DNA from 2 places in the Bradyrhizobium sp. BWC-3-1 genome. Region 2 is predicted to be linked to the other one. Evidence: riboswitches for the same ligand, from Rfam matches in the RefSeq annotation. Region 2 holds a riboswitch; the other holds the start of a gene.

Region 1 (7,478 bases), 1.3 Mb from region 2:
CGACCTGATCGACGATGCCGAGCTCCATCACGCGTGCGCGCGTCTTCTCCGAGCGCGCGGTGGTGACGATCTCGGAAGCCAGGCCCTGGAGCTTCGCGGCGCGTGCGATCGAGCCCCCGATCAGGCCGAAGCCGATCAGCGCAACGCGCTGGAAGTGCGGGGTCGCGCTCATCGTCCGGCCATGAAGTCGCGCAGGCCCTCGACGACGAGGCGGTTGGCCTCCTCGGTGCCGATGGTCATGCGTAGCGAATGCGGCAGGCCGTAGTTCTTCAAGCCGCGCAGCACCAGCCCGCGCTTGGTGAGGAAGGCGTCGGCTGCGTCCGAGGTCTTGCCCTCGGTCGGGAAGTGGATCAGCACGAAATTGGCGACGCTCGGCGTCACCTTCAGCCCGAGCTTGCCGATCTCCTCGGCGAGCCAGTCGCGCCAGGTCTCGGTGAACTGCTTCGACATGGCCTGGTGCGCTGTGTCCTCGATCGCGGCAACGGCGGCGTACATGGCCGGCGTCGACACGTTGAAGGGACCCCGGATGCGGTTGACCGCATCGATGATGTGCTCGGGGCCGAACATCCAGCCGATGCGCAGCGCCGCAAGTCCATGGATCTTGGAGAAGGTGTGGGTCACCACCGTGTTTTCGGTGGTCGCGACCAGCTCGATCCCCATCTCGTAATCATTGCGCGAGACGTAGTCGCAATAGGCTGCGTCCAGCACCAGCAGCACGTGCGAGGGCAGGCCGGCGCGCAGGCGCTTGACCTCGTCGAACGGCACATAGGTGCCGGTCGGATTGTTGGGGTTGGCGAGCCAGACCAGCTTTGTCTTCGGCGTCACCGCCTTGAGGATGGCGTCGACATCGCAGGTGAGGTTCTTCTCGGCCGCGATGACATTCTTCGCGCCGACCGCCATGGTCGCGATCGGATAGACTAGAAAGCCGTGCGTGGTCGAGATCGCCTCGTCACCGTGGCTGAGATAGGTGTGGGCGAGCAGGTTGAGGATCTCGTCCGAGCCGGCGCCGCAGATGATGCGGTTGGGATCGAGCCCGAAGGTGCGCCCGATTGCTTCGCGCAGCACGCGCGAGGTTCCTTCCGGATAGTCTTCCAGATGATCCGCCACCTGCTTGAACGCCTCGCTCGCCTTCGGCGAGGGCCCGAACGGCGTCTCGTTGGCCGAGAGCTTGAACACCTTGCGGCCGGGCTCTGCCACCGGGGTCTTGCCGGGCGTATAGGGCGCAATATCGAGAATGCCGGGATTCGGCACGGGGCGGGACATCTTCAACTCCGGACTGGCTTAAGCGGTTCGCGACTTACGATTTCGACCCGGTCGGGGGCACCGTATAGCGCGTTGCGTGGCTGCCGACGAGGGCCGTGGAGCGCACCGAGGCCCCCGCTTCGATCAGGGCAGCCTTGATCTTGTCGATGCTGCTTGTCGCGGTGACCGAGACCAGCAGCGCGGCGCCGTCGAAGGCGGTGTCGGGCACCGCCACGATCTCGGCGAGCGGCGACAGGGCGCGCGCGACCTCCGCATTCCACCCAGAGACGCGCACGCTGAAGGTCTCGACCTCCGTCACCAGCGCGCTGTCGGCGACGCGCGAGACCGCGAACACGGGCAACGCCGCCGGATGGTCGGCGCGCTCGACGAAGGGCAGCCGCGCGATGATCTTTGGCGCGCCGGCTTCTTCCAGCTCCAGCCACCATGGTGTGCGGCTGGAGGTCGCCGAGACCAGCGCCAGGTCGCCCTTGGACTTCGCGACGGCCTCGACCGCCGCCTGCGCGCTGAAATGCGCGACGTAAGGCACGGTGAAGCCGAAATGGAATCGCGCGGAATCGCGCATGGCCGGCTCGCTCGCCGAGATGTCGGCGTGGACCGAGAACGGGGCCTGGACATAGGTGAAGGTCGCGATGATGACGCGCCAGATGCTCTCGACGGTGTCGAGCGGCAGGATGCCGCGATGACGCTGCACGAGGTCGCGCATCATGGAGGCCTCGCGTGCCGGGCGGAACGCCGAGCCGACCTCCTGGGTCTGCTTCACCTGGATCAGGCGGTCGATGATGTCGCCGCGTTGCATCAGCAGGCGATGCATGCCTTCGTCGATCGCGTCGATCTCCTTACGCAATTCCTGGAGTGATGGTGGCGCGGGCGGACGTTGGGACATGTCTGACGGGTGCTGCTGAGAGGCGTTCCAATGCGGATCAGTCGAGCCGTCACCGCTGTGATGGATATCCTGATTAGGCAGTCGGGGCTGCGAAAGCAAAGAGAAATGCAAAGAGAAATCGGGCCCTTTCCGCCCGTGGCGCGACAGGCGAATTTGGTTGATCCGGGCCGTGACTTGACGAAAACCGTCCAAGACGGTAGTTTTTACCCGTTCCGTGGTCATTTGAGCCGGCCGGCTTGCAGCCACGTTAAAAAACTCGCTAAACAGGCCGGGGACGCTTTCGATCCCGGCCGAACCTATCGTTCAGGCCGGGTTTTTCATGGCCTGATGTCAATGCGGTCACTTCTACGATCGCAAACGAGGTCGATGGTCAGATGGTTGGCGTCCAGTCCATTCCGAGTCCCGCGATCACCGCCGACGAGCGGTCGCACGAGGTGGATCATCCGAGTTCGCACGTCGCGCAGTTCGGCTCGGAGCAGCCGCTGCGGCTCGACTGCGGGGTCGATCTCAGCCCGTTCCAGATCGCCTACCAGACCTACGGCGAGCTGAATGCCGATCGCTCCAACGCGATCCTGATCTGCCATGCGCTGACCGGCGACCAGCACGTCGCCAACGTGCACCCTGTCACCGGCAAGCCCGGCTGGTGGGAGACCTTGGTCGGCCCCGGCCGGCCGCTCGATCCCAACGAATATTTTATCATCTGCTCCAACGTGATCGGCGGCTGCATGGGCTCGACCGGCCCGGCCTCGATCAATCCCGCGACCGGCAAGGTTTGGGGGCTCGATTTCCCCGTCATCACCATCCCCGACATGGTGCGCGCGCAGGCGATGCTGATCGACCGGCTCGGCATCGACACGCTGTTCGCGGTCGTCGGCGGCTCGATGGGCGGCATGCAAGTGCTGCAATGGACTGCGGCGTATCCGAGTCGCGTGTTCTCCGCGCTGGCGATTGCCTGCTCGACACGACACTCGGCGCAGAACATCGCGTTCCACGAGCTTGGCCGCCAGGCGGTGATGGCCGACCCCGACTGGCACCATGGCGGCTATGCCGATCGAGGCATCCATCCGCATCGTGGCCTCGCTGTCGCCCGGATGGCGGCGCACATCACCTATCTCTCCGACGCCGCGCTGCATCGAAAATTCGGGCGGCGCATGCAGGACCGCGAGCTGCCGACTTTCTCTTTCGACGCCGACTTCCAGGTTGAGTCGTATCTGCGCTACCAGGGCTCGTCCTTCGTCGAGCGCTTCGACGCCAACTCCTATCTCTATCTGACCCGCGCGATGGACTATTTCGACATCGCCGCCGACCATGGTGGCGTGCTGGCGAAGGCGTTCGCGGGAATCCAGACCCGCTTCTGCGTGGTCTCCTTCACCAGCGACTGGCTGTTCCCGACCTCGGAATCGCGCGCGCTGGTGCACGCGCTGAATGCGTCGAGCGCGCGGGTGTCGTTCGCCGAAATCGAGACCGATCGCGGTCACGACGCGTTCCTGCTCGACGTGCCCGAGTTCTTCGACATCGCCCGTGCCTTCCTGCAATCGGCGGGCAAGGCGCGCGGGCTTACCGCCAGGAATGCTTAACAAGGACGACTAGGCATGTCTGTACAGGAAACGTTGCCGCTCGGCGGCGTTGTGGCCGGGCAACCCGGTGATTTTCGCGCGGACCATGTGCTGGTGGCCGAGATGGTCAAGCCGGGCTCGAAGGTGCTCGACGTCGGCTGCGGCGAGGGCGACCTGCTCCAACTGCTGGAAACCCGCGGCGTCGACGGCCGCGGCATCGAGCTGTCGCGCGAGGGCGTCAACCGCTGCGTCGCCAAGGGTCTTGCGGTGGTGCAGGGCGATGCCGACACCGACCTCGTGAATTATCCGGATGACGCCTTCGACTACGTGATCCTGTCGCAGACGTTGCAGGCGACGCGGCAGCCGAAAGTGGTGCTGGAGAATTTGCTGCGCATCGGCCGCCGCGCCATCGTGTCGTTCCCGAATTTCGGCTTCTGGAAGATGCGGCTCCAGCTCCTGATCGGCGGCCACATGCCGCGCACGGAGAACCTGCCCGCAAGCTGGTATGACACCGCCAACATCCATTTCTGCACTATCAAGGATTTCGTCGAGCTCTGCGACGCGATCGACGTCAAGATGGAACGTGCCGAGGCGCTCGACCTCTACGGCCGTCCGCTGCGGCTGCGGATGCCCTGGTGGGTGTGGAATCTGTTCGGCGAGCAGGGCGTGTTTCTGCTGACGCGGGGCGGCAGGAAGTAGGCCGGCCCGTTACCCCATCTACGCGACCCAGTACCTGGTGACGCCTTCGCGCTAATGCGCCGCCAGTGACCTCGGGTCGCGCACCGGCCATCTTCCCGCTTCCACCAGCGTGACGAACCGTTCCACCATTTCGTTGAACAGCGCTGGCTCTTCGAGATTGAGGACGTGGCCGGACTTTGGAAACATGGCGAGCCCTGCCGCCGGCAGATGCTTCTTCAGGAACAGGCTTGCGCCCACGCACGGATCGTCCTCGTCGCCGCAGATGATGAGTGCCGGCGTCGTGGCCGCTCTGATCGCGTCCGTCATCGTAAAGATCGAGGGACGGCCGGCCTGGAAGCCGCGCATCGTCCGCGCTGATCCCTTGGCGTCGTGCCGCGCCAGGGCGGCATAGAAATCGGCGTGACCGCGCGGGTCCTTCACCAGGAAGGGAATCCGGCTCGGCGCCTCGCGCGTGACTTTTGCGACTTCGGCTGAGCCGAGCATCTCGAATTGCTCCGCGTTGGCGCGGCACTGCTGGCGCCAGGCGTCGAGGTTCTCGATCTCCGAGCCCGAGCCGACGCCGGCGAGCGTCATCGACAGCGCACGTTGGGGCGCGTTGAGCCCGATCTGGAGCGACGAATAGGCGCCCATCGAGAGGCCGACGAAGTGCGCGCGATCGATCTTCAGATGATCGAGCACCGCGAGCGCATCGGTGTAGAAATGCGTGTAGCCGTAGACCTCGCCATCAGGCACGTCCGATGGCGTGTAGCCGCGTGCGGAATAGGTGATGCAGCGATGGCCGCGCGAGAAGTAGCGCATCTGCGGCTCCCAATTGGTGTAGTCGGCCGCGAATTCGTGCAGAAAAATAATCGGCGTGCCCGTGCCCGCTTCTTCGAAATAGAGTCGACAATTGTCCTTCGTGAGGGCGTGAGGCATCCGGTTTTCTCCCTGAGGTGGCTGCGGCTTTGGAATGCCGTCCTGCGGTCAGCGCATACGATGGTAGCACTTATTAATCATCGTCCAAATTCTTAGGGGCCGCGTCTTGTTCTCGCCACATCAGGATACTGATACAGCCCGCGGATGTCGGCCACCGCACGGGCCGACGGGGAAGTGGGGTGTCAACGAAGGATGAAGAATGTTCGAGTTGTTTGCGTCTCGCCTGTCGCGCTGTGTCGTCGCGCTGGCTGTTTTCTTCGCGGCGTTCGCCGCCTTCACTTCTCCGGCGTCAGCACGACCTCATCGTCATAGCGCAGAGCGGCACGCTTACGCGCATCACGCCAGCAGACATCATCATTACCGGCATGCACGCGGCTCGCGCTTCGAGCGCGGCGCGGCGCAATTGCAGGCGAACGGCTTCGGCAACACCTTCGCCAGCTATGATCCGAACGCCAATAGCGGCGGCATCGCCATAAGCGGCAGCGCTGGAACGGCTATGAGCGGCAGTGGTGGAATGGCCATGAGCGGCAGCCGTGGAATGGCCATGAGCGGCAACGCTGGAATGGTTACCAGCGGTGAGATGACCACGCGCGCCAGCCGTCGAATTATGAGGCGTGGAGGTGGGATAGCCACTAACGCGAATGACGGCGGCATGGCCAATAGCGCGACGAGCGGCGGCGGCTTCGGCGGTGGGTCGGGCCTCGTGTCCGAGGCACGCCGCTATGTCGGCGGCAATCCGACCGGTCGCGGTAGCCTGTGGTGCGCGCGCTTCATGAACATGGTGCTCGAAAAGACCGGTCATCGTGGCACCGGCTCCGACATGGCGAATTCGTTCGCGCATTACGGCACGCGCGTGTCCGGTCCGCAGGTCGGCGCCATCGCAGTGATGTCGCGTGGTGGCCGGGGCGGTCATGTCGGCATCATCACCGGTGTCGACGCGCAGGGCAATCCGATCATGATCTCCGGCAACAACGGCAACCGCGTTCGCGAAGCACCGGTCTCGCGCGGCCGGATCTATGCGTATGTGATGCCGAACTGACGGCCGTCATTGCGAGGAGCGAAGCGACGAAGCAATCCAGACTGTCTCCGCGGGCGCATTCCTGGATTGCTTCGCTTCGCTCGCAATGGCGGAGCGGGGCCAGCGCGCAGCGTCACACCAGCTTCGGCTGTTCCAATGCAACCGCGTCGCCCACGCCGATGTCGCCTTCAGCGATCACCTCGGCATAGATGCCGCAGTCCATGTGGCCGAGATTGCTCGAGAGCGTGGCGGGGATTTCGAGATCGCGCTTGGCGGTATCAGGGTCGACATTGGTGGCCGGGCAGCGCTTGATGCGCTTGACCACTTGCAGCCGGGCCTGTCCGATCGCGAGCGTCTGGCCGACGAGGTCGAGCTCGGACCAGGCCGGCCAGCCCTTCACGTAGAGATTGGCGCGGAAGCGTAGCGGGTGGACGGCGGCGCCGCCGAGCATGGTCTCGAGCGCGCGGACGCTGTCGAGATTGATGATGGACACGACCTTGCGGGCGACGTCGGAAAAGCTGTGGTCGCGGCCGGACAGGATCTTGGGCGGGCCCTTCAGCTCCGGCTGAAATTTTTCCCTGAAATAGTCCTCGATGGCGGCGCGCCCGGCGGCGGTCTCGAGATCGCCGCTGGCGACGATCTGGCCGTCCTTGCGGATGGTCAGGCAATTGGTCGCGTCCTCGAACCGGCTGTCGAGCGAAGCTAGCCGCTCATTCCGCGCCAGCATCAGGAACTGGATCTTCGGCTTCCACTGCGGTGCTTCCGGATCGAAGCCGCTCGGGCCGTTCTCGATGGCGTAGCGGCGGTCGGCGGGCAGGGTCTGGCCGGCTCGCAGGGAGACGCGGGGCAGGGCCTCCGGCGTCAGGCCCTTGATCGGGTAGCGGTAGAGCCCGGTGATCTCGGCGGTCTGGCTGATTGTCATTGCGCTGGGTGTCATGCCGCTACTTAGGGGATTCGGCCCACCGGCGCCAAGCGGGCGGATCCGCGCACGAAATTGTGAACTCGCCTCTTCCGGTCCGAGGCCTCGCTTCCCACATCTGGGTCAGGCCGGCGCCAGCGCCGGCTGATAACGACCGTTGCCGGTTGAGAAACGTCAATGCGGTAATCGGAAACCCAATGAAGATGCCGTTTGGAGTGCCTTTGA
Region 2 (7,478 bases):
GGGCGCGGCGGTGCGCACATATTCCATCGCATAGTTGCGATAGGCTTTTTCCAGTCTCGGCCTTGGCCAGCTTGCGACCGGCAACGCCGGAGCCGCGGCTGCATCGAACAGCGGGGCTTCGAGGTGCCGCGCGAACACGAGGCGCTGGTCGAGTTCGAGGGGCTGGTCATATTGATAATAGTAGCCTTCGAGCCCGTCCTGGCCGTCGACGCTCTGCTTCGTGCAGACGAACCCCAATCTGGTATCGCCGAGCGCCACGCCGTTGTTGGCGTGCCAGCCGCGCAGCATCGCGCGCGAGACTTCGCCCGGCACGCCGCAGATGGCAGTGCCTTTCCATATCCAGCGCGGCGGCGGATAGCGTATCCAGGCTTTGCGGTCGCTATCATACATGTATTCGACGTGCACGCCGCCGATCCAGTTCGAGAGATAGTGATATTGCGCGGCTGCCACGGCGGGCGGCAGATGGCTCAGCCCGAGCTTCTCCAGCCCCGGCAGGAAGCGCTCCTGCTGCTGGCGGCGGAACACGCGAAAGACGAACTCCGCAGCATCTGCCGTGCCGCGACGCGTGACCACGGTGAGGATCAGACCGGTGAAGTAGGCGTGATAGAGATCGGCAACCGCGCGCCAGCGTTTCCATTGAGCTTCCTGCGCGGGGTCTGGTGCGGTCATGTTCGCTCCCGATCGTTGTTCTGATCGAGTGTGTCACTGCATCCGGTGACGGACAAGTTGAGCCGCACGCAGGGAGCCCTGCACGCCGGCGCGCCAATTCCGCATCACGAATTTTGCGCAGGCTTAGTTTGCGAGGCTTTGGCGGCACGCTCGCGCTCGACGCGCTCGGTGACGTCGCGTGCCATCGCCACCGATCCTTGCACCACTCCAGCGGCGTCCCGCACCAGCGCAAAGGTCATCTCGATGTAGAGCTTGCGTCCGTCCTTGTGCAGCGCGCGGGTCAGTGTCGGCTTGCCCGCAAGCTTCATCGCGCCGCTGGCAAGCGCGGCCTCAAAACCTTTCCAGTGCGCGGCGCGCAGATGTTCGGGAATGATCAGGTCGAGATTCTGGCCCAGCGCTTCGTCCGCCGAGAAGCCGAACAGTGCGGACGATGCGCGGTTCCAGCGCATGATCGTGCCGGAGCGATCCGAATAGATCAGCGCGTCGGCGACGTCGTCGAGGATTCTTGCGTCGAGTTCGGATTGATCTGTCATTTCGCCACCTCGGACGTAGATTCACTTCCCATCTTGACACAGATTCGGTGTCATCGCCCGACTTGATCGGGCGATCCAGTATTCCAGAGGCGGATGTGATCGAACCAATAGGCTACGGCGTACTGGATGCCCCGGTCAAGCCGAGGCATGACAGCGGAAGGTGAGGCTATCCCTACACCCGGAAATGCTTGCTCAGCTTCAGGCCCTGCGCCTGGTAGTTCGAGCCGATGCGCTGGCCGTACATCGCGTCGGGGCGGGCCAGCATCTTCTCGTAGACGAGGCGGCCGACGATCTGGCCGTGCTCGAGGATGAACGGCACCTCGCGCGAGCGCACTTCGAGCACGGCGCGCGAGCCTAGCCCGCCGGCGCCGGCATAGCCGAAGCCGGGATCGAAGAATCCGGCATAATGCACGCGGAACTCGCCGACCAGCGGATCGAACGGCACCATCTCCGCGGCGTAATCGGGCGGCACCTGCACCGCCTCTTTCGACGCGAGGATATAGAACTCGCCGGGATCGAGGATCAGGCTGCCGTCGGGACGGGCCGAGATCGGCTCCCAGAAGTCCTCGACGGAATAGCCGGCGCGGCGATCGACGTCGATGACGCCGGTGTGGCGCTTGGCGCGGTAGCCGACGAAGCCGCCGCTCTTCTCGCCGGAGAGATCAACAGAGACGGCGACGCCGCCGGTGAGGTCGGCGTCGTCGATATCGACGAGACGCTCGGTCGCGTGCAGCCCCTCGAGGTCGTCGATGTTGAGGATGGCATCGCCGGTGCGGAAGCGCACCTGGCTCAGGCGCGAGCCCTCGCTGACCAGCACCGGAAACGTCTTCGGGCTGATCTCGGCATAGAGCGGGCCGTGATAGCCGGCACCGATCATGTCGAAGCGGCGGGTGCCGTCGGCGATCACGCGGGTGAAGACGTCGAGCCGGCCGGTCGAGCTCTTCGGGTTGGCGGCCGCGACGATTTCCGGCGGCAGCGCGAGGCTTTCAAGCAGCGGCACGATGTAGACGCAGTTGGTCTCCAGCACCGCGCCGTCGGCGAGGCTGAACTCGTGCAGCTTCAACTCGTCGATGCGCTCGGCGACCGTGGCGCCGGGACCGGGCAGGAAGCTGGCGCGAACGCGATAGGCGATATCGCCAAGACGCAAATCGAGGCTCGCCGGCTGGATCTGGCTTTCGACGAAGTCGTAAGCGGGCAGGATGAGACCGCCCTCCGCCATCGCCGCGATCATGCGGTCGGGCAGGATACCATTGGCGTCGGCGGCGACCGTGAACGTCAACCCGGGGTCCTCATCAGGGATCAAACACATCCCGACATGCGGGAAATATGAGCGTTTTACGGCTATCCGATGGACGTCTTGACGGAAAGGGCATTGCGGAATATGAGCATGACTTATCCCGTGGTGATTTGAGCCGGCCGGCTTGCAGCCACGTTAAATAAGTCGCTAAACAGGCCGGGGACCTCTGTGATCCCGGCCCGTGGAGATATTCCAGGCCGGTTTTTTTGTGACCATTCTCGATGGTCACGTCAGGAGGTCCTATGTCGAAGTCCCCGGCGCCAACCGCCCACTACCGTCCCGAAACTCGCCTGGTTCATTCCGGCACCTTACGCTCGCAATATGGCGAGACGTCGGAGTCGCTGTTCCTGACCCAGGGCTACGTCTACAACAGCGCTGAGGAGTGCGAGGCGCGGTTCAAGGGCGAGGACCCCGGCTTCATCTATTCACGCTACTCCAATCCGACCATCTCGATGTTCGAGCGCCGCATGATCGAGCTCGAAGGCGCCGAAGCGGCACGTTCGGCCGCGACCGGCATGGCCGCGGTGACGACCGCGATCCTGGCGCCGCTCAAGGCCGGCGATCACGTCGTGGCCTCGCGCGCGCTGTTCGGCTCGTGTCTCTACGTCGTGCAGGATTTACTGCCGCGCTACGGCATCGAGACCACGCTGGTCGACGGCCTCGATCTCGACCAGTGGCAGCGCGCCATGAAGCCGAACACCAAGACGTTCTTCCTGGAGAGCCCGACCAATCCGACGCTCGACGTGCTCGACATTCCCGGCATTGCCGAGATCGCGCATAGTGGCGGCGCGCGGCTCGTCGTCGACAACGTGTTCGCCACCCCGATCTGGCAGAGCCCGCTCGCGCTCGGCGCCGACGTCGTGGTCTATTCCGCGACCAAGCACATCGACGGCCAGGGCCGCTGTCTCGGCGGCATCATCCTGTCCTCGGAAGCGTTCATCGCCGAGCACATCCACAATTTCATGCGCCAGACCGGCCCGTCGATCTCGCCGTTCAACGCCTGGGTCCTGCTCAAGGGGCTGGAGACGCTCGCCGTGCGCGTGCGCGCGCAGACCGAGACGGCGGCGCGCATCGCGGACGTGCTGGCGAGCCATCCGAAGATTTCGCGGCTGGTGTTTCCCGGCCGCGCCGATCATCCGCAGGCTGCATTGGTGAAGAAGCAGATGCGCGGCGGCTCGACGCTGGTCGGCCTCGAGGTCAAGGGCGGCAAGCAGGCGGCGTTCCGCGTGCTCAACGAGCTCAAGCTCGCCAAGATCTCGAACAATCTCGGCGACGCCAAGAGCCTCGTCACCCATCCCGCGACCACGACGCATCAGCGTTTGAAGCCGGAGGACCGCGCCGCGCTCGGCATCAGCGAAGGATTCATCCGCTTCTCGGCAGGCCTCGAGCACGCGGACGATCTGATCGAGGATCTGACCGCGGCGCTGGAGAAGGCGTAGCCACGCATTCGACATCGTAGGGTGGGCAAAGCAAGCGTGCCACCATTCACGATCACAGTGCCGCTGGATGGTGGGCACGGCGCGAAGAGCGCGCCTTTGCCCACCCTGCAGCAGCTACATCGGCCGATAGGTCCGCACGTCCGCGGGCACGTTCACGCCGAGCTTGATTTGGCCGACGGAGCGGATGATGTCGTCGCCGAGGAGCTGGGCGAAGCAGGCATAGCCCCAATCGTTCATGTGCAGTCCGTCCGCGATCACGAAACTCTCGACCGGAAGGGATTGCTTCTCGTGCCAGTCGCGCATCACCTCGAAGCGCGGGAAGATACCGACGTGACGGAGCTCGGCGACCTTGCCGAGCAGCTTCACCATCTTGCCGGCGCTCTCGGCGCGCTGGTTGACCGCGGGCGAATATTGCGGATCGACCAGCACGATGTCGGTGCCGCCGGTGGCCTGGATGCGAGCGATGCCGTCCTCGACCAGTTTGGCGGTCTCGCCAGGATCGAGATTGCGCAGCACGGCATTGGTGCCGACCTGCCAGATCACCAGATCCGGATGCACGTCGATCACCTCTTTCTGGAGACGCTTCATCATCTCGGGCGCATCCTCGCCGCCGACGCCGGCATTGACGACGGTGATGTCGGCGGTCGGATAGTGCCGGTGCAGCTGCGCGGCAAGGCGATTGGGATAGTTGAACTCCGGCGAGCTCGCGCCGAATCCCGCGGTCGACGACGAGCCGAACGCGACGATGACGACGGGCTGGCCGGCGACGAGCTTGCCCGCGACATGCGGCAGCGAGCCCATCGCCTTCGAGCCGCCCTTCGGCGACAGGCAGGGCACGCGGCTAAAGATGTCGCCGGCGGATTTCGCGACCTGCTTCACCTTGTCGATGGCGCGCGCCGTGATGCCGCGCTGGTCGGGGGACGTCGCTGCGACGGTGGTCTGGGACGGTGAAGCGGGAGCCGGATCAGCCGACTGCTGCGGGGCCGGTGTTGCCTGCGCGGCCTGCGTCTGCGCGTGGGACTGCGAGGCCGGACTCAGCAACAGCAGCACCGCTGCTGCGGGCACAGCCAGCCATGCCGTCAGGCAAAAAGGGCGGAGAGAACTCATTAACGCTAGACCTCAATTTTGCTGCTGGGCCGGCTCCAGATGGGCAGCGTCGATCAGGAACTGTGCCAACGCCCGGCCAAGGCAATCATGGACCTGCTTCGCCAACTCGGGGCCGCGCGACGGGCTGAATAGGTCGAACTGGCCCTGATCATTCCACTGCCGCATGATCGCGAACCGATCGAACAGCGGAATATCGTGCTCCTGCGCCACCACCCGCATATTGTCGAGGTATGGCGGCACCGAGATCATGGTTTCGGTACGCGGACTGTACTGCAAATTCATCAAGACGACGTCAGCCCCTGCCTTTTGCAACGCAACAACCCCTTCGGTCACCGCGCCACGAAAATCATCGGGATCGATGGCCCGGATAGCATCGACAGTCCCGGTCTGCCAGATGACCAAAGTAGGCGTTTTTGCTTCCATCAGCTTAACGAAGCTGGCAGCCGCCTCCTCGGCCGTTTTCTTGCTCTGTATTTCTACGGAGACGTGCACAATCTCGGACGGCGGCAGCTTGTCCTTCAGGATGGCCTGCATCCGCGCCGGATAAGAGGCGTCCTCGGAAGCCGGAATCGTGGTCGAGCGACTGCCGATGACCAGGATTTCGAGCGGCTTGCCGGCCTTCACGGCATCGGCGACCTTGGGAAGCTGGCTTTCGCTGGTGAGCAGATAGGACGGCACTTCACAGGCTGCGGGCGCGGCTGAAGCAGCCGGCGCAGCATCGTCCGCGCGCGCCGGAGGCGCGGCGAGACCACCGCACAGCAGGATCAGGCTCAGGAAAACCTTCGCCTTCATCAGCCCCCTCCCGCCATATCGGCGCTGCCGACGGCGCTTTTGGTTTTCGAACCGCTCTTGTCAGCCACCCGCTTGTACCACGAAATCAGCCAGGCCATGGCCCACATGATCAGGATTCCGGAGAGACTTATTAGCGCATGCATGACCGGGCCGCCCGAGACTTCGGCCAGGATGAAATGGCCGGCAAAGGCGAGGAAGACGCCGAGACAGAATATCTCCAGGGAATGCGAGCCGCACAGGATCAGCGGCCGCAGCCAGGGCGATTTCAGGCCCGGCCAGTCCCGGGGCAGGACGCGCACGGTGAGCGCGGCCAGCGCCAGGAAATGCGTGAAGCGCAGCACGTCAAGGTCGGCCTTGTCGATCGGATACATCCACTGCTCGAGCCGCTTCGGCATGAAGTGGGAGAGCTGCGGCACATACCAGGTCAGCGTCACGTAGAATGCCGCAACCAGATAGGCGATCGCGATCCACATCGTCACCCGCGAAGCCAGAATGTGCGACATGCGTCGCGCACCCCCGAGCGCGCACCATGCCCCGAACACGAACAGCAATTGCCAGGCGAAGGGATTGAAGGCCCAGAAGCCGTTCGGATAGGCCGACAGATAGAGGTCGTATTCCCAGGTCACCGCGTAGAGCGCGACCGAGAGGCCGAGCGTCACGTCGGGGCGCCACTTCATCAGCCACAGGATCAAGGGCAGCGCCAGCATCAGCACGATGTAGAGCGGCAGCACGTCCATGTTGACCGGACGGAAGCGCAGCAGCAGCGCCTGCACGATCGTGACGTCGGGCTGCTTGAGGAAATCCATGATGCCCATCTCTTCGGTGTAGAGCGGGTTCTCGAACCTGGTCGCGACGTAGGAGATTTCGGCAAGGAAGATCGTGAACAGGAAGACGTGGGCGACATAGATCTGCCAGACGCGCCGCAGGATGCGCGCGGTGGCGACGACGATGCCGGACTCCAGCATCGCCCGACCGTAGACGAAGGCGGCGGTATAGCCGGAGATGAAGATGAAGATCTCGGTGGCGTCGCTGAAGCCGTAATTGCGGATCGTGAACCAGGTCAGAAGGCTCGGCGGCAAATGGTCGATGAAGATCAGCCACAGCGCAAGGCCGCGGAATAGGTCCAGCCGGAGCTCGCGCTCGCCGATGGCGGGCAGCGAAATGGCCGGCGCGGCCGCGCGCCGCTTCGCTCCCGCGGACTTGACCTCCACAGGTTTAGCGGTTCCCGCGATCGTCGATCCCGTCACTTGGTCGGCAATGGTCATCGGGGGCCTAAAAACCCTTCCGCAAATCGCGACGTGGCAAGGAGTGTACCGGTCCGGCCGTCATCTCGCAAAACGACCGGATCACAAGCAAGTACATTTGCAAGCCCATTTGGACGTGTACTTCCCTGCGAATTCTGGCGGGACGATGTCGCCAAGGCGTCTCCGGCGTTTGGTTCCCGGGCGGTTTTCGGTATGATGGCAATCATGTACCGCGCCGTGACCCGCCAGATCGAAGTGACCGTCGAGCCGAACTTTGTTCCGGAGCAGTCGTCGGCTGACCGCTCCCGTTATTTCTGGGCCTACACCGTCGTCATCACCAATTCCGGCGACGAGACCGTGCAGCTCAAGACGCGGCACTGGATCATCACCGACGCCA

The links. Region 2 has a riboswitch for S-adenosylmethionine ahead of RX329_RS40430 (O-succinylhomoserine sulfhydrylase). Riboswitches for the same ligand answer to the same signal wherever they lie in the genome.
Region 1: another riboswitch for S-adenosylmethionine. It lies ahead of RX329_RS04660 (homoserine O-acetyltransferase MetX); the one in region 2 lies ahead of RX329_RS40430 (O-succinylhomoserine sulfhydrylase).

Annotation. Positions count from the first base shown of each region.
Region 1 is NZ_CP136625.1:951,941-959,418, forward strand. Features, by position in the region: gene RX329_RS04645 (prephenate/arogenate dehydrogenase family protein) at 1-172, opposite strand, end outside; gene hisC (histidinol-phosphate transaminase) at 169-1,263, opposite strand; gene RX329_RS04655 (chorismate mutase) at 1,298-2,146, opposite strand; SAM riboswitch at 2,351-2,430, shown strand; gene RX329_RS04660 (homoserine O-acetyltransferase MetX) at 2,521-3,723, shown strand; gene metW (methionine biosynthesis protein MetW) at 3,739-4,401, shown strand; gene RX329_RS04670 (alpha/beta fold hydrolase) at 4,453-5,316, opposite strand; gene RX329_RS04675 (TIGR02594 family protein) at 5,516-6,355, shown strand; gene RX329_RS04680 (MOSC domain-containing protein) at 6,468-7,256, opposite strand.
Region 2 is NZ_CP136625.1:8,452,923-8,460,400, forward strand. Features, by position in the region: gene RX329_RS40415 (hypothetical protein) at 1-669, opposite strand, end outside; gene RX329_RS40420 (PAS domain-containing protein) at 774-1,202, opposite strand; gene RX329_RS40425 (2'-deoxycytidine 5'-triphosphate deaminase) at 1,375-2,511, opposite strand; SAM riboswitch at 2,592-2,671, shown strand; gene RX329_RS40430 (O-succinylhomoserine sulfhydrylase) at 2,742-3,938, shown strand; gene RX329_RS40435 (SGNH/GDSL hydrolase family protein) at 4,053-5,045, opposite strand; gene RX329_RS40440 (SGNH/GDSL hydrolase family protein) at 5,058-5,837, opposite strand; gene RX329_RS40445 (OpgC domain-containing protein) at 5,837-7,102, opposite strand; gene apaG (Co2+/Mg2+ efflux protein ApaG) at 7,307-7,478, shown strand, end outside.